DNA from 4 places in the Shewanella sp. GXUN23E genome. Region 1 is predicted to be linked to each of the others. Evidence: predicted binding sites of a transcription regulator. Region 1 holds the regulator's gene; each other region holds the start of a gene.
The links. The regulator sigma-54, encoded in region 1, starts transcription at its own class of promoters, with help from an activator protein. The targets are predictions, from matches to a motif close to GTTGGCACGNNNNTNGNNT.
Positions count from the first base shown of each region.

Region 2: the regulator sigma-54 is predicted to act here: its motif matches at 2,742-2,760, upstream of ACRRUX_RS13845 (TorF family putative porin).
Region 3: the regulator sigma-54 is predicted to act here: its motif matches at 2,333-2,351, upstream of ACRRUX_RS09345 (flagellar assembly protein T N-terminal domain-containing protein).
Region 4: the regulator sigma-54 is predicted to act here: its motif matches at 2,222-2,240, upstream of flhA (flagellar biosynthesis protein FlhA).

Region 1 is NZ_JBOZWP010000017.1:54,860-59,951, reverse strand. It holds gene ACRRUX_RS14575 (HPr family phosphocarrier protein) at 1-101, opposite strand, end outside; gene rapZ (RNase adapter RapZ) at 91-942, opposite strand; gene ptsN (PTS IIA-like nitrogen regulatory protein PtsN) at 939-1,382, opposite strand; gene hpf (ribosome hibernation promoting factor) at 1,385-1,672, opposite strand; gene ACRRUX_RS14555 (RNA polymerase factor sigma-54) at 1,703-3,178, opposite strand; gene lptB (LPS export ABC transporter ATP-binding protein) at 3,314-4,045, opposite strand; gene lptA (lipopolysaccharide transport periplasmic protein LptA) at 4,042-4,602, opposite strand; gene lptC (LPS export ABC transporter periplasmic protein LptC) at 4,589-5,092, opposite strand, start outside.
Region 2 is NZ_JBOZWP010000016.1:14,661-19,752, forward strand. It holds gene ACRRUX_RS13835 (hypothetical protein) at 1-112, opposite strand, end outside; gene ACRRUX_RS13840 (mechanosensitive ion channel family protein) at 296-1,924, shown strand; gene ACRRUX_RS13845 (TorF family putative porin) at 1,966-2,658, opposite strand; gene ACRRUX_RS13850 (HU family DNA-binding protein) at 3,017-3,289, opposite strand; gene ACRRUX_RS13855 (response regulator) at 3,422-4,225, opposite strand; gene ACRRUX_RS13860 (DUF4240 domain-containing protein) at 4,426-4,935, shown strand; gene ACRRUX_RS13865 (DUF3016 domain-containing protein) at 5,064-5,092, shown strand, end outside.
Region 3 is NZ_JBOZWP010000008.1:49,446-54,537, reverse strand. It holds gene ACRRUX_RS09350 (motility associated factor glycosyltransferase family protein) at 1-1,080, opposite strand, end outside; gene ACRRUX_RS09345 (flagellar assembly protein T N-terminal domain-containing protein) at 1,090-2,241, opposite strand; gene ACRRUX_RS09340 (FlgO family outer membrane protein) at 2,476-3,108, shown strand; gene ACRRUX_RS09335 (LPP20 family lipoprotein) at 3,105-3,551, shown strand; gene ACRRUX_RS09330 (flagella synthesis protein FlgN) at 4,222-4,644, opposite strand; gene flgM (flagellar biosynthesis anti-sigma factor FlgM) at 4,646-4,960, opposite strand; gene flgA (flagellar basal body P-ring formation chaperone FlgA) at 5,042-5,092, opposite strand, start outside.
Region 4 is NZ_JBOZWP010000008.1:10,880-15,971, reverse strand. It holds gene fliQ (flagellar biosynthesis protein FliQ) at 1-167, shown strand, start outside; gene fliR (flagellar biosynthetic protein FliR) at 181-966, shown strand; gene flhB (flagellar biosynthesis protein FlhB) at 966-2,099, shown strand; gene flhA (flagellar biosynthesis protein FlhA) at 2,278-4,377, shown strand; gene flhF (flagellar biosynthesis protein FlhF) at 4,389-5,092, shown strand, end outside.

The DNA of each region.
Region 1 (5,092 bases):
ACTTCAGCGTCAAACTGGCCCGCCAGTACCGCCAGCTTGGTGGCGGCTCTGGCGTGCAGACCCAGTTGATTGCAGATGGTTACCTGGCGCTCAAGTTTCATGTTTGCTCAGCTCACGATGCCGAACTTTGACCGTATGCTGGCCCTGGGCGATACGCTTGGCCAGCTGCTCGGCGATAAATACCGATCTGTGCTGACCGCCGGTACAGCCGATGGCGATGGTCAGATAACTGCGGTTATTGCGTTCAAGATGAGGCAGCCAGGTTTCCAGCAGATTTTCAATCTGCCAGATGAATTTATTGACCAGCGTCTGGCGGTTCAAGAAGTCCTGTACCGGTTGATCCAGTCCGGTCAGCGGTCGCAGCTCCGGCTCCCAGTGGGGATTGGGTAAAAAGCGCACGTCGAACATGAAGTCTGCTTCGGCAGGCATGCCATGTTTGAAGCCAAAGGATTCAAAGGTAATAACCAGCTCTTTTTCAACGTGTCCCATCAGAATTTGCCGGACCTGATCGCTCAGTTCGTAAACATTCAGATGTGAGGTGTCAATGAAATGGTCCATCATCTTGGACAGCGGGGCCAGCAGCTGGCCTTCCAGTTTGATGGCTTCCTGCAGAGAGCTTTGGTTGCGTGATAAAGGGTGCAGGCGTCGGGTTTCGCTGTAGCGTTTCAGCAGGATATCATCACCTGAATACAGGAAAAAACTGGTGATCTCAGTATTGCTCAGTGACTTGAGTTGTTGCTCCAGCACCTTATCCTGATTTTTCAGATTGCGCACATCCACACTGATGGCGACCTGTTCAGTGGTGCTTTTGAGTTGCTCCATCAAGCTGCCAATCAGCGACAGCGGCAAATTATCCACACAGTAGTAGCCCAGATCTTCCAGCGCTCTTAAGGCAACAGATTTTCCTGAGCCACTGCGGCCCGATACGATAACCAATTTCATGCGGTAATAACCCGGAACAGTTCTGCGTCATCCTGCGCTTTGCGCAGTTGCTTAACCACTTGTTTGTCGCTGAGCTTTTCAGCCATTGCAGCGAGTGTTGCCAGATGAGTCTGACATTGCTCGGCTGGAACCAGCAGGGCAAAAAGAATATCGACCGGTTGATTGTCGATGGCATCGAAGGGAACGGGTTCGGTGCATTTCACCAGGACGGCGATGGGATGATCAATAGTCGTCAGTTTGCCGTGAGGAATAGCAATACCGTTTCCGATTCCTGTGCTGCCAACTTTCTCCCGGGCAAGCAGACTTTCGAATACTTCCTGGGAGGAAAGGGTGGGGTACTGAGCCGCGATAAGATCGCTTACCAGCTCAAGTACTTTTTTCTTACTGCCCGGAGTGGCACAGGAGGCACACTCCGGCTGCAGGATGGTACGAAGTTCCATCGTTAGTGTTTTGTCAGTTTCTCTTTGTGTTTAATCACCTGACGATCAAGTTTGTCGATCAGGGCGTCTATTGCGGCATACATATCTTCATGTTCTGAAGTTGCGAAAATTTCGCCGCCGTTTATATGCAGTTTTGCTTCTGCAATTTGCTGAAGTTTCTCAACATTCAATACAACGTGCACATTATTGATCTGTTCAAAATGGCGTTCAAGCTTGGTGAATTTGCTTTCCACATATTCCCGCAGAGAGTCTGTAATCTCGATATGGTGTCCAGTCAGGTTGATTTGCATAGATAGCTACCTCCTTTATTCCGGGTAGGGTTATAAACTCTTACGCTGGTTGGAAGGCGGAATCAGCATCGCTTCTCGGTATTTGGCGATAGTCCGTCTGGCAACATTTATTCCCTGTTCTGCCAGAAGTTCTGCCATCTTGCTGTCGCTTAATGGTTTCTTCTGGTTTTCGGCTGCCACTAGCTTTTTGATAAAAGCACGAATGGCAGTGGACGAGCATTCTCCACCATCTTCAGTTCCAACATGGCTGGAGAAGAAATACTTTAATTCGAAAATCCCTCTTGGGGTATGCATATATTTTTGCGTGGTCACCCTGGAAATGGTGGACTCATGCATTTCAACCGCTTCGGCAATATCGTTGAGTACCATAGGTTTCATGGCCTCTTCGCCGAACTCAAAAAATCCCTGTTGAAACTGCACGATACAATTGGCCACTTTCAGCAGTGTATCGTTACGGCTCTCCAGACTTTTAATAAACCACTTGGCTTCCTGCAAATGGCCGCGAATGAACTGGCTGTCAGCCTGGCTGCGCGTGCTGCGGGCCATGGCTGCATAATGCTGGTTGACATTCAGTTTGGGCATGCAATCGGGGTTGAGCTCCACTACCCAGCGGCCATGCTTCTTGGATACGGATACATCTGGGATTACATACTCATCGTTATCCCGGCTGATGAGCAGACCTGGCCGTGGATTCAGGGTCTGGATGAGGTTAATGGCCTCACGCAGATCATCTTCCTTAAGGCGGGTCTTGCGCATCAGAGTGCGGAAATCGCGGTTGGCAATCAGCTCCAGATGCTCACGGATAAGTAAGCGGGCATGCTCAATGTGGGGAGTCTCTGCCGCAAACTGATTGAGCTGGATCAGCAGACACTCGCTCAAATCCCTGGCAGCCACGCCCACAGGATCGAAGTGCTGGATACGCTTGAGTACCGCTTCAACTTCATCGAGTTCAGTGTCCTCATCTCCCAAGGCTTCGAGGATCTCCTGCGTGCTTTGAGTCAGGTACCCTCGGTCATCGATCGCCTCAATAATGGCGGTGGCGATGGCGTAATCGTTCTCGGAAAAGGGCGTCAGGTTTTTCTGCCATTCCAGATGTTCATACAGACCTTCACTGGTTTCCCCCTGAAATGGCATATCATCATCACGCACTGCGGGGCCGGCAGCGACTGGAGCGGCAGTGAAGACTTCATCCCAGGTGGTGTCCATGGGCAGCTCGTCCGGCATGGCTTCCTGGGTGATGGCGTCTGATGTTTCGACACTTGAGCTGTGCTGCATCGGCTCTGAATCGTCAGGCTCATCAAATTCCGCTGAGTTGTCACCCTCGTTGTCATTCAGCTCTGAGTCATATTGTTCTTCATCCATCTCCAGCAAAGGATTGGATTCCAGCGCCTGTTGGATTTCCTGCTGGAGTTCCAGAGAAGACAATTGCAACAGGCGGATGGCCTGCTGCAGTTGAGGCGTCATGGTTAACTGCTGACCCAGTTTAAGCTGGAGAGACGCTTTCATCTTTACCGCAAATCCCTGTATAGAGTGGTTTTAATAGAAATTCTCGAGAACCGGTATGTCCATCGGTCTGAGGAAAGTGCGTATCCTTGCTGTCCCGGCATGGCTGCTGCACTGGCGCCGGGACACATGAATTAACTATAGCCTGAATTGTTCACCCAAGTACACAGCGCGCACCTGCTGGTTATCAAGGATTTCCGCCGGTGTGCCTTCGGCAATCAGATTGCCGTGGCTGACGATATAAGCGTGTTCGCAAACATCCAGGGTTTCCCGCACGTTATGGTCGGTGATCAGTACCCCCAGACCACGGCTCTTGAGCTGTTCGATGATCTTCTTGATGTCGATAACCGAGATCGGATCAACCCCGGCGAATGGTTCATCCAGCAGAATGAACTTGGGATTGGCTGCCAGCGCCCTGGCAATTTCCACCCGCCGGCGTTCACCGCCTGACAGGGCCATCCCCATGGAATCGCGGATATGGGTGATGTTGAACTCTTCCAGCAGATGTTCCAGTTGTTCTTCCCGTTGCTCATTGGTCAGTGCCTTGCGGGTTTGCAGGACTGCCATGATATTGTCGCGGACGGACAACTTACGGAAGATACTGGCTTCCTGAGGCAGGTAGCCGATACCCTTGCGGGCGCGCATATGCATGGGATCCAGCGTCAGGTCTTCATCATTGATGTAGATAGCACCCTTGTCGCTTTTGACCAAGCCAACCACCATATAAAATGTGGTGGTCTTGCCGGCACCGTTGGGGCCGAGCAGACCGACGATCTGACCGGTTTTCACTTCCAGGCTGACGTCCTTGACGACCTGACGATTCTTGTAGCTTTTGGCAAGATGCTCTGCTTTCAGCGTCAGTTCACTCATGAATCCGGCTGCCCCTGCTTTTTGTCTTTGCTGGAAGGTTTGTTGTCGTCCAGAGGCTTGATGTCATTCTGGAAGTTTTCAGGCTTGATGACAGTGTGCACCCGATCGTCAGGATTCTGATTACCCTGTGCGGTCATCTGTTGCAATTCAATGTCGTAGACGATTTTGGGCGCACTGACTTTGCTGCCATCCTGCTCGATTTCAGCATCGCCCATCAGGGTCAGTACCCGCTTGCTGATGTTGTAGCGGATCTCATTGGCACTGGCAGTGGCAGGACGATGATTGTCCAGCATCTGGGTGTAGGTAGCCGGTTTGCCGGTGGCGATAAGAATGGTTTCTCCATCCCCCTGGCTGGCGCTGAGCTCATCGGCCTGAATTTTGATACTGCCCTGGGTGACTGTCACCGGGCCTGAGTACACCACCCGTTTGTTCTTGATATCGGCAAACTGGCTGGGTGCCTTGATGTGCACTTCCTTGGTGAGATCGTCCGTAGCCGCCAGTGCGCCCCAACTCAGGGTGCACAGGAGTGCCGCAAAAAATGTCTTAGTTTGGTTCATAGATTCCTGTTACCTGATTCAGCAGCTTAACTGTCTGCGCATTCAGATCGGCATAAAGCCCTGTACCTTCTACTTTAAAATTGCTGCCATCTACCTGGATTACGCGATCAGAGCGCATGATCATGGTATCCAGATCCAGCTGCAGGTAGCTGGTTTTCAGCTGTTGCAAGGGTTCATTGGGCGTAATGGCGTCGATGATAACATTATTCTCAAGCGTGACTATGTTGTCGTCTTTGTCGAGCGTGCCCTCAGCGGCAGATATCCGCCAGTGCGCCTGACCATTATCCGGGTAAAGCAGATAGACAGGCTGGGAAAAACGGGTCAGATTGCTGGCTTCGAAATGTTCCATATGTACAGCTGTCACCCGGCTTTCAACTTCGCCCAGGTCATTGAAACTGACGCTGGAGAGATCGTCGGCGACGAAATCAGGCTGAACCACATTGGAAGCGGCATTGGACTGCTGCTCATTCTTTTTCATCTGCACCTGCCA
Region 2 (5,092 bases), on a different contig from region 1:
TGCCAAGCCAGGCATGACAATGAGGACATTGGAACTCAGCTTTCAGTCCTTTTCCGCGCTGTTTCTCTATTCGGGCAACGCTGAAACCTTTGTGGCAGTGTGGGCAAATCATAGGCGTAATCCATGGGTAACAATCAGCGGCCAAATGTTTGACCACAATTCAGGGATGCGAGTGTAGCAAATCCATACACTGAACCCCAAGCCATCCACCAATTCCGGATTTTTCACTGTTGCCGCCACCCCGGTCGGGGGAATATCATTACGACCTTAAAGTCATTAAGGATATTCCATTCCAATGTCCAAGTTAGCTACTACTCTGGCAGCGGCACTGCTGTCATTGGCCTGCTTGAGTGCCTTCGCCAATGAGGCGCCGACCAGCACGGCCCCAACCACCCAACAAATTCAATTGCTGCAACAGGCGATTGATCAGGATATTGCGCAGCTGAAAACAGCCAAAGGCGAAATCCGCGCCCTGACCGAATACCGCATCATCAACAAAATTACCGAGCTGCGCAGCCTGATTGCCACTATGGTTGCCCAACCGGACGTTGACACCAAATCGGTTGAACCACTGATTACCGAGCAGCTGCAATTTATCAATCAGGTACAGGGTTATCTGGCCAACAATATCAGCAAGCTCAAGCAGGAACTGGGGCAGGCGGATGACAGCCAGACCATTCTGCTGATCGCCAAGCGGGAATCCGAGCGTGATCAGTTCTTTGGTGCCCAGCTGGAAACCATTAAGTGGGCTGAAAAAGTAGGAATGGATGTCAGCAGCAACAAGGCTGAACTGATCCAGGCACTGGACCTGCGCGGTGAACATCTGGAAAGCCAGGTCACCTTCCTGCAGCAACAGCTTAAAGCTGCAGTGCAGGATGCCAATGCCGCCGGCAAAGATGTCAGCGCTGAGCAAACCGCCAAAGTCGCGCTTTACAAAGAGTGGCTGCAAAAAAGTAACGCCAGCCTTGGCAGTATCATCACACTGCTGGATGAACTGGGACAGAATACCGCGGAAATGAAAAAGACCCTGTTCTCTGTCAGCGGCGACATCACCCAGGATGTACTGAACATAGATGTGGCTTCCGGTCTGTTGCAACAGTGGTTGACCACGGCCAAAAGCCAGCTGATTGAACATGGCCCAACTCTGATATTCAAAGTCTTTATTTTCCTGCTGATCCTGTTCGTCGCCAGCCTGGTGGCCCGATTGGTAGAGTCCTTTGTGCGTCGCGCGGTCAGCACTTCCAAACTGAACTTCAGCAAGCTGCTGCAGGACTTCTTCACCAAGCTGTCCAGTAAGGTGGTTTACTCCATCGGGCTGCTGATTGCCCTGTCACAGCTCGGCTTTGAGCTCGGCCCCTTGCTTGCCGGTTTCGGTATCGCCGGTGTGATCATTGGTTTTGCACTGCAGGATACCCTGTCCAACTTTGCTTCCGGCATGATGATCCTCATCTACCGTCCTTTCGATGTGGGCGATCTGATTAACGCCGCCGGGGTAACAGGCAAAGTCAGCCACATGAGTCTGGTATCCACCACCATCATGACCCTGGATAACCAACGCCTGATCGTCCCCAACAACAAAATCTGGGGCGATACCATCAACAATATTACCGTGGAACATCAGCGCCGCGTGGATATGGTGTTTGGTATCAGCTATTCCGACAACATTGAGCATACCGAACAGGTGCTGCACGATATCGTCATCAATCACCCCAAGGTGCTGAAAGATCCGGAGCCTACCATCAAGCTGCACACTCTGGGCGATTCCTCAGTGGACTTCATTGTCCGCCCCTGGACCAAGCCGGAAGACTACTGGGATGTGTACTGGGATATTACCCGGGCGGTCAAGATGCGCTTCGATGCCGAAGGGATCAGCATTCCATTCCCACAGCGGGATGTACATATTTATCAAACTTCGGCCAAATAAGCCGAAGACTCAAAAAAGCGCCCGAGGGCGCTTTTTTATACTCACAAATCGAACTGATAGCTGTAACCAATCACGGCTTTGATATCATCTCCCGCCAAATCAGTGTCCGACAGCGTAAAGCTCACCTCCCCCAGCTCGGTACTGGCTGCCAGCGCCAACGAATAATCGGAGTAATGATCCGTACCAAACCAGGCTTCGCTGACATCACCATGGCTGTAGCCGTAGTGAGCCGTCAGGGTCAGTTTATCGGTCAGAGGAATGTTGATATCGGCATTCAAATAGCCCAAATCCTTGTCATCCAGCCCATCCCCGGCAACAGCGTTGCCGGCATGAATAATATGGGCATACCCCAGCGTCAGCCACTGCCATGACACAGATGCGTACAGCTCGCCAAAATCTACGCTGGCATCGGCATCCGGGTAGCCGTAAAACACATAACCAAGGTCATAGGCCAGCCCCTCACTGAGTTCGCCGGAAAAGCCTGCAAACAGGTCCAGTTCATAACTGGTGTCATCCCCGAAATCGACGTTGGACACCCAGGTTCCGGCGTAAAAACCGCTGTCATGGCTGTAATCAAGTCCTCCCTGAACCGCGCTGCCATTACCGGTTTGACTGATCCCCCGCCACAGATAATTGGAACTGACCCCAAGATTGCCGGAGACTCCTGCCTGAGCCAGTGGTGAAAGCGACACAAGACACAGGACAATCCCTGCCGGACACGCGTATTTCTTCATTGTTATCTCCTCAAATTCATCATTCCCCTGATCTGTGGCAGCCGGTTTCCTTTCAGGGCAGACCATCAGACACCTGATACTGTTTGCCAATAGCGTGCCAGCGCAGATGCAGGTGAAGGTGCAATCAAAGCCGCGGTGAAGTTGAGAAGCTAACTAACTGTTAAAAATGGGTATTATGAGTTTTTTAGCAATAATACGACCCACAATAGACCATAAGATGAGCAGTATTGGTGCAAGCAGGTGGGCTGCCAATGCCTCCCGATGGCGCGTCAGGCACGCTTGCAGTGCAATGAAGAGAATGCGGCCCCAAAAACAAGAAAGCCCTCAACAATGAGGGCTTGTGTCCAGCCAAAAACGATCAATTCACACTGTCACGCAGGGCTTTACCCGCTTTGAACTTGGGTATGTTAGCCGCAGGGATTTGAATGTCTTTGCCGGTTTGAGGGTTACGACCGGTACGGGCTGCGCGTTTGCCCACCTCAAATGAACCAAATCCCAGGATTGAGATCTTGTCACCCGCCTGCATGGCTTCAGTAATTGCCTGCTCGAAAGATTTCAGGGCACGGGCCGCGTCCGCTTTGGACAGCTCCGAGTTTTCGGCCATTTTGGCGATCAGTTCCGTCTTGTTCATTGTTATTTTCTCACATCATCACAGTTATGGATTACCAGATAGCAAGACCCAAGAACCAACAGGGTCAGTGTTACCATGCCACAAGCATGGGAATTCGTGAAGATGTTAAAACAAGGTTAATAGCAAAAAATCTCATTCTTCCAGCAATTGTTTCAATAGCCTGCGCACCAATTGCGGTTCAAAGGGTTTATCACACAAGGCATTAACCCCGTGCCTGGCAACGTTGGAGAGATGGGACTCGTTGGCATCTGACGACACCATCAGGATGGGTAACATGGGCTGCTGACTGTACTGACGAATATATTTCGCCAGCATCAGACCATCAACCAGCGGCATATTGTAATCGGTAATCACCAGATCAAACTCATGGGTTTGCAGCAGGCCTATCGCTTCTTTACCGTCCTGGGCTTCAATGATGTTGTTGTCATTCATGCCCAGAGTGTTAAGCGTCCGGCGAATAATCTTGCGGGACAGCCCGGAGTCATCCACCAGCAATACCCGCAGCTCGGTGACGTCCAGATAGTCCAGGTCCAGCTCATCATGTCCCAGTAAATCCACGGTGGAGAGCAGCGCAGAGTGCAAATGACTGAGCTCAAAAGGCTTGGGCAGAATCGCCACCACACCGGACTGACGATAGGCTTCCAGCTGCTCTTTGCGGATCTCACTGGAAATCAGCATAAATTGTGTTTCTTCACAGGCGCTGTGGCTTTTAACATGAGCAACCAGCTCCAGCGCAGTACCATCGGCAAAGTGCATGGCGCTGACAACCAGATCCGGCTTTAACTGCTCAGCCAGCTGCTTGCCGGTTGTCAGATCCCCGGCAGTTTTGATGGAGTGTATCCCTTCTTCCATCAACTGATTCATGATGATCTTGCGCTGAGCACAGGACGGCTCGATAAGCAGTATCGACAACTGATCAATTGAGACATGTTCCATAAATCAACCCTCAGCGCATTGCAGAAACTATCTGATTGCCGGTGACTCCAGACCGCACATCACAGTATTCCCGCCTTAAAGATTAGCAGCTGTGTAAAAGAGCGTATTGAGTCGGTTATTTTTTTCTGCCGGCTGCCGACGGATGACACAGGGCATATTGCTTCATTAAAATGGGGCTTTTCTCCCGATCCGAGTCCTTCATGACCGAACAAGAATTCTGGCAACTGGTAACCCGAGCCTCACTGAACCAATCAGACACAGAAATTACCGCCCAGCTGCAGGCACGCCTGGCTCCGCTGAGTGATGAGCAACTGGCCGCATTCGACAAGCACTTTGCCATTCAGATGCGCCGCAGTTATCAGTGGTCTGTGTGGGGCGCCGCCTATGTCGTCACCGGACTGGATACCGAATATGCCTTCGCGGAATTTCGCAGTTATCTGATTTCTCTGGGTAAAGACTGGTTCGAGCAAATAGTGCTTAACCCGGATGCGCTGGCCTTGGTACCCGAGTTTCCATTGATGGATGAGTATCCTTACCCGTTTTTACAGGAATATGATCTGGTGGCCGGTCAATTGTACGAAAATCGCACTGACCATGAACTGCCGTTCGTCTCATCCGGTCAATCATCGCCCGCCGGCAAAAAGTTTGATGATCGCCCCAAGTCATTGAAGAAAACCTATCCACAACTGGCAGAGCGCTTCCCATTCTGAGCCGGTAATGCCGATTGTATTAAGCAGGGGTTCAGGTTAACTTTTGTACCGTATCAATAACCTTCAACAACCCCTGACATGCCTTGGGCTCGGTTAGCATACTGAACTCAGTAGCAGGAGATGATTCAATGAAAATCAAAGCGATTTTTTTGGCTGC
Region 3 (5,092 bases), on a different contig from region 1:
AGCATGAGCCTTTTTGCCGACATAGCCAAAGTCGGCACCAATCAGAGTGATGTCCTGAGCTCCCAGTAACAGTGCCAGATGTATCGCGGGGTGTACTACGCTGCCATTGAGAAACAACCGGGTTTTGGGAATATCCGCAGCCAGTTTGTCATCCCTTGGCAGATCTGAATGGGCGTTAAACCTGGGGCCGGGCCAGTGTGCGATAAGTTCTGGGTCGGTTTTGGCCATATACACCAGCGCACAGCCTTCGCAGTTTTCCAGATTAATGATCTGCGCCGTAATAAGCTCATCCACAGTAACAATCACGTCTGCCTGAATGCCCTTGCTGTGCAGGCCTTTTACAGCTGTGTCTACGGCAATAAGCAAAGGTCTCTGTGAACGTGGCCGCTTGCTGATTTGTAACAGAGCTTGGTAATGCTCTTCCAAACTGGGACCGGCGGCGATAACCAGCGCCTGCTGGCAGTGGTAATCTGCGGTCATGACTGAGACATCGGCATCGGCCTGCAGATTGCCGCGGTTGCTCGCCAGTCTGTGTTTGTATCTGTCTATTTGTTGACTGCGGTTATGGTTAACGTGCTCGCGATTGAGTTCATACACCAACATATCGCGCACCACTGAGTAATCTTCATCACACAGTGCCAGTTCGGGGGGAATTGCAATATTCGGCTGTTTGGGATAGTCGCTGTCGGGCGTGGCGATCAGTTGTACCCTGGGGTCACTCAGCCATTCACTTTGGTTGGTGTATGTCAGCAGCAGTTTGAACACTTTCAGGTTCATCAGATGGACATAAAGGGATTGCAGAGGATGGTTTTCCAGCAGATAAATGGCAACATCGCCCATGCCAGTGCCATAAAGATGCAGACTTTCGGTGTCCCGGGGCACCTGACTGCAGAGTAATGCGGCCTCTCTGATACGTCCGTGCCGACTGGATAATTGCAGTCCGTTAATGCTGATCGTTTGCTCCAGCCCCTCAACGAGAGTGGCATTGAGGCTGTCTGTGGACAGGGGCGCGAGCTGGCCTGCTATTGCTGGCCAGCGCTGTGCAATGACCTGCAGATTAAGCTGCAACAGGTCTGTCATATTGATTCCTTACTGTTTTATCGCCAGATCGTTGAGTTGAATGGCCAGCGCCCCAGGCGCTGCCGTCAGCGGCGCTGTGGCACTCATTTCGGTGACCTGATCTATGGTGACAGACACGTTGCTGTCGTGAGCCAGAGCCTTGTGGCGATCATATCTGTCGGTAATTTGTTGCTGCTGTACCAGCTTGAACTTGTCGCCCGGCCGTACGCCGTGTCTGCGTCCCAGATTGACAATAATGCGGTTGTTATCCCGGGCCACGACCTGTCCCAGTACCGGCCTGCAGATCAGGGCATTGTCTATGTCTTTGACGGCATTACTCAGGGTTTTTCTGACTTCCCGTCCAAATACCGATTCCCAGAACTGACTCTGAGCGGGAGGAACACTGGCCTGCAGCGGAAAATTCCATTCCGCCTGAGTATGGTAGTCCTGACTCCAGATTTTCTCCCCACTGATGCCATGATACAGCGCCAGGTTGATGCTGAAATTTCGCAGTGGTGTATGTTGCCAAAGACCCAGCAAACTCGACTCAGGCGGCAGTACTGACAGATCTTTGACTGTCGGCAACAGTAGATACTGGCTGTCGGTGTGTTCGGTCAGCCAGGTTGGCAAACTGTAGCCAGTGGTATCGGCCAGAGCCTGACTCAAATCAAGCTTGTCATCGGCGTGCAGGTGAGTGAATGCTGCTCTGGACTGCTTATCGATAAGTTGTCCCAATTGTGTGGACAAGGCTGATTCAAACCCCAACAGTTGCCCATAGCTGAGCTGCTGACGTTGGCTGAGCAGGCTTTGGGGAAGCAATATGGCGGCTTTGACCGAGTTTTCCATACATTGGCTGGCACTGTTGTCACGGGCGGCAATTTTCAGATTGATGGTGAGCAGATCGTCACGAATGGACTCGCTGATAATTTGAATATCCGGATTGTTCAGGGACGATGTCAGGGTGAATTGATCCATGGTCAAACGGCCATCTGTGACCTGCTGCTGACTGCTGACCGAAATACCGGTTTGCAAAGAGGCATAGCTGATGGCCTGAGCAATTGCCTCTTCTCTGGCTTTGGGGATGTCGCCATCCATGATTTGGGCGCTGCCCTGCGCGGTGATCCAGCCAGCCTGCAGCGGCCAGGCAAGCAGCGTGGCAAACAGGGCAATATAAATCCGCATGGTATGTGTCCTCTCCAACGTCATTCTGTTGGCGTTTCGCAGTCGTGAACGAAAGCCAGTTGCACTAATAAGCGCTATCTAAGTAATAGTTAAGCAATAACCATGCCTCATGCCAGAATGGAACCTGTGGTGCGTCGGTTGCGCTGGAAAATCAGGGTAAAGTCCGGGACCTAGTGGCCGATACAGTATCAGAGCAACTATATTGTCAGCACGTCTGTGATAAAGGACGACATCATGTTCAAACAAATGAAATTGTTGCCCCTGCTTTTGCTGGTGGGGGCCTGTGCCGCACAAACATCCGGGCCGGACCCCATGAGCCTGCAGCATGAATATGGCAAGCCTCCGCGTTCTGCTGTCAATCATTTGGCCAGCCGCACTGTGCTGGAGCTGGTGCTCAATAATGATGCCCTGCGCCCAAGCCAACCGGTTGTGGTCGCAACGCCGGTGATGGTCGGCAATATGCAGGATGTCAATGCGCTGGGGCAACAACTGCAACAGGGGATGATGGCTGAGCTGCACAACAGGCATTTCAACGTGGTGGATGTGAATGTTGCCGAAGCCATGCGTATTACCGATGCCGGAAATCTGTTGCTCTCCCGCGACTGGCGATTGCTGCCCGGTGATGTGCTGGTGGAGTACGGTCTGGTGTCAACCATGAGCCTGGATATCCATGGGCTGCAACTCAATGCCAGGCTGATTGATTTGGGCAATAACCGGGTAGTGTCGGCGGCGTCAGCTTATGCCAGCTATCAGGAACTTGGCGCCTATCTGACGGCATCACAGAAAGTCGTGTCGGATAAAGGATTGCTGTATCGCTATGAACAGCCCGGATATGGGCAGGTACAGATGTTGGGAGACAGACAATGAGAATCTTGGTATTGGCAATGGTGTTACTGCTGGGCGCATGCAGCAGTAATGACAAGTATGTACAGTGGGAAACCGAAGCCCCCAAAACTTTTCCCAAGTTGACCGCAATTGGCTATGCACCCCTGGCGACCCAACCGTCAGATCAGCAGAGTCACAGAGTGTTGATGGCGATGCAGGCTTCCAAAATCGAGGCCTATCGTGAATTGGCCGAACAGGTCTATGGTCAGCAGTTGTCCGCCAGCAGTCAGGTGGGAGATTGGTTGTTAAAAAGTGATGATGTTAAAGCCAGTGTCAGCGGTCTGATCCGTGGTGCCCGCGTGGTAAAAAGTTATCCGGCCGGTGACCATTATGTGACTGAACTGGAACTGGATTTTGGTTTGGTGTGGGATCTGTATCAGCAGGAAAACCGCTCGCAGCGGGTGAAGTCGGTCACCTACTTCTGATGTTCTGGTACTGGTCTTGGGGCTCCCATGCGGAGCCCTTTGAGTTTTTGTTAATGCTCAAATGCGTGAAGAGATGCAAAGAGGTACCGAGATATCAGATGCCTTGGCTATCTCTGTCCCGTACAGAAAATTGCAGGGCTCCTGTATTTAAGATGCCTGCAAGCGACTCGCTGCAACTATCGGATCCTGGCAATAGGCATCAATATCCGCATCAACATGTTACATGGCTTTTTTACTTCCTTTTGCACCTTCCTGTTGTTCACTGTTTCAGTGACCCATCATGGGCTCGGATAGCGTTTCTTGTTTGAAAATGTAGGCGATACCAAGAGGTTGGTGCACCTGCGTGCGGGATTCAGTTGCGGTTCTGGATATGAATCAGGACGTGACAGCTGATGAACGTAAACGGGCGCACGATTTATCGGCGCGTGTCTGCTGTTTATCGGCGCCGGCTATTGTCAGCCATTCGTGTCTGCAGGTAATCCGCGAATGGCGACCTGAGAGTTAAGGCATGGCGGGCACTGCGGCGCAGCTCGAAAAGGTCTTGATGGAGAGATCCGATAGCTGTGTGAGAGCGGTAGTGATGCAACACAGAATGAATACTCAAACCTCAAGCCAGCTAGTCTATCGCTAGGGGGGATGTCACTGGGCTAACTGAAATAGCCCGTTCGGGTCAGACTTTAAGATTATTGCCCAGCGTTGAAATGGTGGAGGTTTTACCTTTGCCATCATAGGTGAGGCTGCTGGCATTGCGGCTGGCCTGAAGGGCGCAGGTCAGGCGATTAATACTGGCCAGATTCATCTCTATCAGTTTGGCATTGGCTTCATTGGCCGATTGGCAACGGGCCAGCGCATCTTTGATATCGGCCACGGCATCAGCCAAGTCCATGGTCAGGCGAGCTCGGTCTGGATGTTTTGAGAGCTGGGCATCGAATTGTTGCAGCTGTTGCAGCAGGGAGTGTTTCTGCTGAGCAAGCGCAAGCAAAGACTCAGCCTGTTGTTCGCTGAGTGCTTGCTTTTCATCGCTGATGATTTCGTGGAGCTTTGCCAGTGCCTGACGCTGAGAATCCAGCAGTGTGGTGATATCAGTTGTCATATCAGCTGTTCAGATCCTGCAATTCCTGCTCAAACTGCGCGATATTGGCTGCCAGTTTTTCCGGATCGACTTTATAGCGTCCTTCTGCAATGGCCTGCTTTATCTCGGCGATTTTCTGTACATCCACTTCAGGCATGGCGGCCATCCTGCTGTATGCTCCCTGAAGCTGTTGAGCCTGGGGAGTAATGCTGACTGAGTCAGGCTTATCGGTTGACGCTGCAGGTTGAGTATCGACCGACTTGGACGCCTGGTTGGCATCACCAACCGCGTTGCGGGTTCGGGTGTTGTTCACACCGTTCAATTTGTTGATATCCATAGCCTTGTTTGGCTCCTGCTTCAGTGTCTCTAGAGTCTGTAACTTTGTATCGGCAAACAGGTAATTAACTTTAGTGAAATATTACATTTTCACTTCCACTGCGCCAACGGCTGTAATGATAGCATCCAAGTG
Region 4 (5,092 bases), on a different contig from region 1:
TTGCGGTGTTTCAGGCTGCAACCTCCATCAACGAACAGACCCTCAGTTTCCTGCCCCGTTTGCTGGTGACTCTGCTGGCGCTGATGTTCCTCGGCCACTGGCTTATCCAGAAGTTGATGGACTTCTTTATGGAGATCGTGCACCTCATCCCCATTGTGGTGGGCTGAATTGGATATCCTGATGAACACCATCAACGATGCTCTGGCGGGCTATTTGTGGCCCTTTGTCAGGGTATCTTCCATGTTGATGGTGATGGTGATTTTTGGGGCCGCCACAACACCGGCCCGGATCCGTTTACTGGTTGGTGTGGCCATTACTCTTGCCATTGCCCCAGTGTTGCCACCCATGCCGGGCATTGAGCTGTTTTCACTGCCGGCTGTCTTTGTTATTGCGCAGCAAATTCTGATTGGTACTGCCATGGGGCTGGTGACCATACTGCTGGTACAGACCTTTGTGCTGACCGGGCAGATCATCGGGATGCAAACCAGCCTAGGCTTTTCTTCCATGGTGGATCCCTCTTCCGGACAGCAGGTTCCCGCCGTAGGCAATCTGTTCTTGTTGCTGACTACCATGATTTTTCTGGCCGTGGATGGTCACCTTTTGCTGATCCGCATGATGGTGGCAAGTTTCGACACGCTGCCCGTGTCTATGTCCGGAATAAGCGTGGAAAACTATCGCTCGCTGGCATTATGGGGCAGCACTATGTTTGCTTCCGCGCTGACAATGGCGATGTCATCCATCGTGGCATTGCTGATGATCAACCTGTCTTTTGGGGTGATGACCCGGGCTGCACCGCAACTCAATATTTTCTCCATTGGCTTTCCGGTGACCATGATAAGCGGTTTGGTCATTTTGTGGCTGACGCTGTCTCCTGTGATGGCGCATTTTGAACAAATATGGGACAGCGCTCAGGCTCTGCTGTGCGATCTGGTGAATCTGCAGTGTAAGGTCGATGGAGGCCCCTGATGGCAGAGAATGATACCAGTCAGGAAAGGACTGAAGAGGCGACCCCCAAACGATTGCAGGATGCGCGTTCCAAAGGGCAGGTGGCCAGATCCAAGGAGCTGGGGACTGCCGCAGTACTGCTGTCCGCGGCTGTCGGCTTTATGGTTACCGGACCGTCGCTGGCACAGGCGCTCGACCGGGTGATGACGCAACTGTTAACCCAGACCCGGGAGCAGGTATTTGACACCAGTCAGATGTTTAATATCTGGAAGATGATTTTCAGTGAACTGGCTTTTCCGGTATTGGTGCTGGTGGGTATTCTGGCGCTGGTTTCTTTTGCCGGAAATGTGCTGCTGGGAGGCATTACTTTTTCCACCTACGCCATTCTGCCCAAAGCCTCAAAAATGAGTCCCCTCGCCGGTTTTAAACGTATGTTTGGGGTACAGGCCCTGGTTGAACTGGCAAAGGGGCTGGCGAAATTTTCAGTGGTTGCGGTGACCGCATACGTACTGCTGTCGCTGTACTTCGACGAAATCCTGTCGCTCTCGCGCGAGTACATGCCCGGCAATATGCATCATGCGCTGGATCTGCTGGTGTGGCTGTTTTTGCTGCTGTCATCTTCTATCCTGCTGATTGTCATCATCGATGTGCCATTCCAGATTTGGAATCACAATAAACAGTTGAAGATGACCAAACAGGAGGTGAAAGACGAATACAAGGACACTGAAGGCAAGCCTGAAGTGAAAGGACGGGTGCGCCAAATGCAGCGCGAGATGGCGCAGCGACGCATGATGGCCAATATTCCCACTGCCGATGTGATTGTGGTAAACCCGGAACATTATGCGGTGGCGGTAAAATATGATGTCAGCAAATCGCCGGCGCCATACGTGGTGGCCAAGGGCGTAGATGAAGTTGCTTTTAAAATCAGGGAAATCGCCAGGGAATATGAGATCCCCATCGTCTCGGCTCCTCCGTTGGCCAGAGCGATTTATCACAGCACCAAAATTGACCAGCAGGTGCCAGAGGGATTGTTTACCGCTGTGGCTCAGGTACTGGCATATGTGTTCCAGCTCAGACAATTCCAGCAGGGCAAAGGACGTCGCCCTACGCCCATTCCCATGAATCAACCCATTCCGGATGACTTGAAGCACTAATGCCAATGCTCTGATGTATAAGTTAATGTTCTCTCTGATTCTCTTTTGTCTCACAGGGGGACGGCGAAGAAGCGTATCGGTGAATTCCCGTTGTACTTACCTGAGCATCAGTATTCTTTAAACTTGGTGCGCTATTTGCTTTTTCGGTGTTGATGTCAAATATCAGTCGGAACAGCAGATGGATGTAAGAGCGACACTTGGGCGGGTCAAAGAGGTCAGGCCCAAACACCTGAAGGGGATAGGTACACCGGCGTTGGTGCTTGCTGCACTGGCTATGGTGGTGCTGCCGATGCCGGCGTTTTTGCTGGATATTCTGTTTTCTTTCAACATTGCTCTGGCGCTGGTGGTGCTGCTGGTCTCCATTTATACCCAAAGGCCATTGGATTTCGCCGCCTTTCCGACTGTCCTGCTGATCGCAACTCTGCTCAGGCTGGCACTGAACGTCGCCTCAACCCGTGTGGTACTGCTGGACGGGCACAATGGCGGTGACGCGGCCGGTGCGGTTATCGAAGCATTTGGTTCAGTGGTTATCGGCGGCAATTACGCTGTCGGTCTGGTGGTGTTCCTCATTCTTATCATCATCAACTTTGCCGTGGTGACCAAAGGTGCCGGGCGAATTTCCGAAGTCAGTGCCCGCTTTACGCTGGATGCCATGCCCGGCAAGCAGATGGCCATCGATGCTGATCTGAATGCGGGGATTATCAACCAGGAACAGGCCCGCCAGCGCCGTGAAGAGGTTACTAGGGAAGCGGATTTTTACGGTGCGATGGACGGTGCCTCCAAGTTTGTCAAAGGTGACGCCATTGCGGGTATTCTGATCCTGATTATCAATATCCTCGGCGGCTTTATCATCGGCATGTTGCAACATGACATGGATTTCAGCAGCGCCGCTGAAATCTACACTTTGCTGACTATCGGTGATGGTCTGGTCGCTCAGATCCCGGGGCTGTTGCTGTCGATTGCGGCGGCCCTGATGGTAACCCGCCAGAATGAGACCGGCGATATGGGGCAGATGGTAATGAGTCAGATGTTTGACAGCCCCAAGGCACTGGCGATTGCATCTGGTGTCCTGCTGGTGATGGGGCTGGTGCCCGGTATGCCTCATCTGGTGTTTCTCTCGTTTGCTGCACTGACTGGCTATGGCGCCTGGTTTATCAAAAGTCGTGCCGAGCAAAAGACGCGCGAAGCGCTGGAGAAAACAAAGCAGGGACAGATTGATCCTGCTCAGAGTCAGCCCCGTGAACTCAGTTGGGATGATGTGCAGCATGTCGATACCATTGGGCTGGAGGTAGGATACCGACTCATTCCTTTGGTGGATAAAAGCCAGGGCGGAGAGCTGCTGGGACGGATTAAGGGCGTGCGTAAGAAGTTGTCGCAGGAGCTGGGGTTTCTGGTTCCGGCAGTACATATCCGCGACAACCTGGATTTGGCGCCCAATGCGTACCGGATTTCGCTGATGGGGGTGGTGGTCGGTGAGGCTGAAGTACGTCATGACTGCGAGCTGGCGATCAATCCCGGCCAGGTCTTTGGCAAGTTGGAAGGTACTGTGACCAGAGATCCCGCGTTTGGCTTGGAAGCTGTGTGGGTGGAGCCAGCGAAGCGTGAGCACGCCCAGTCACTGGGATACACAGTGGTGGATGCTTCCACTGTGGTTGCTACCCACATCAGTCAATTGCTGACCAATAATGCGGCCAAGTTGCTGGGTTATGAAGAGGTTCAGCAGTTGCTGGACATTCTTGGTAAACACTCACCCAAACTGGTCGATGGCTTTATTCCAGAGGTCATGAGTCTGGGTAATGTCGTTAAGGTGATGCAGAACCTGTTGAATGAAGGGGTCTCTATTCGTGATTTGCGTACCATAGTGCAGACCTTGCTGGAATATGGTCCACGCAGCAATGATACCGAGGTGTTGACCGCGGCGGTGCGAATTGCGCTCAAACGAATGATCGTTCAGGAGATCTCAGGCCCCGAGCTGGAAATCCCTGTCATAACATTGGCGCCAGAGCTGGAACAGATGTTGCATCAGTCTATGCAGGCAACCGGCGGTGACGGGCCAAATATCGAACCCGGACTGGCTGAGCGCATGCAACAATCCCTGGCCGATGCAGCTTCACGTCAGGAAATGGTTGGGCAACCGGCCATTTTGCTGACTTCGGGCATGTTGCGCTCGACCTTGTCGCGGTTTGTGAAATACACCATCCCCAATATGCGGGTGATCTCTTATCAGGAAGTACCTGATGAGAAACAAATCAGAATTGTGTCCGCCGTCGGTCAATAGAGGGTTGAGAAGTGAAAATTAAACGATTTTTTGCCAAAGACATGAGAACGGCGCTGGCACAGGTCAAAGATACCCTGGGTTCTGATGCGGTGATCATGTCGAACAAAAAAGTCGCCGGTGGCATCGAAATTGTCGCAGCCGTGGATTATGACGATCCCAAGCCAAGAACAACCGGTATAATGGCGGATGTTGCTGATGATCGCGTCTCACTTGGCCAGTCCAATGTCGTCAAGGCGCGCAGTCAGGCACCGACGGCTGCTCAAAACGTACCGGCGGATTCACTGCAGGCGCTGCTTGAGCGGCAGCAACAACGTCTCACTGAGCAGAGTCGTCAACCGGCTGCAGAACCTGAGTTACCGGCCTGGGCCCGTGGTCTGGGGGACGCCCCAAAAGCGGCACATGTTCAACCTGCCCGTAAAGCCGCTCAGCCTCAGGCGTCCAACGCCGGGGTTGAAGAACTGCGTGAAGAAATGTCTGCACTCCGGGCGCTGCTGACTCATCAGCTTTCCAGCCTGATGTCAGAGCAGCGCCAGCGTCAGGATCCTGTTGGCGCAATGCTGGAGCAACGCCTGTTGCAGGCGGATTTCTCTCCCCAATTGGCGGCGAAGTTATCGGCCTTGAGTCAGCATTATCCACCGGCTGAGCTGGTGCGTACATTACCGCAGAGTCTGGCTAATCTGCTGGATAACCGGGGAGATGATATCGTCAAGCAGGG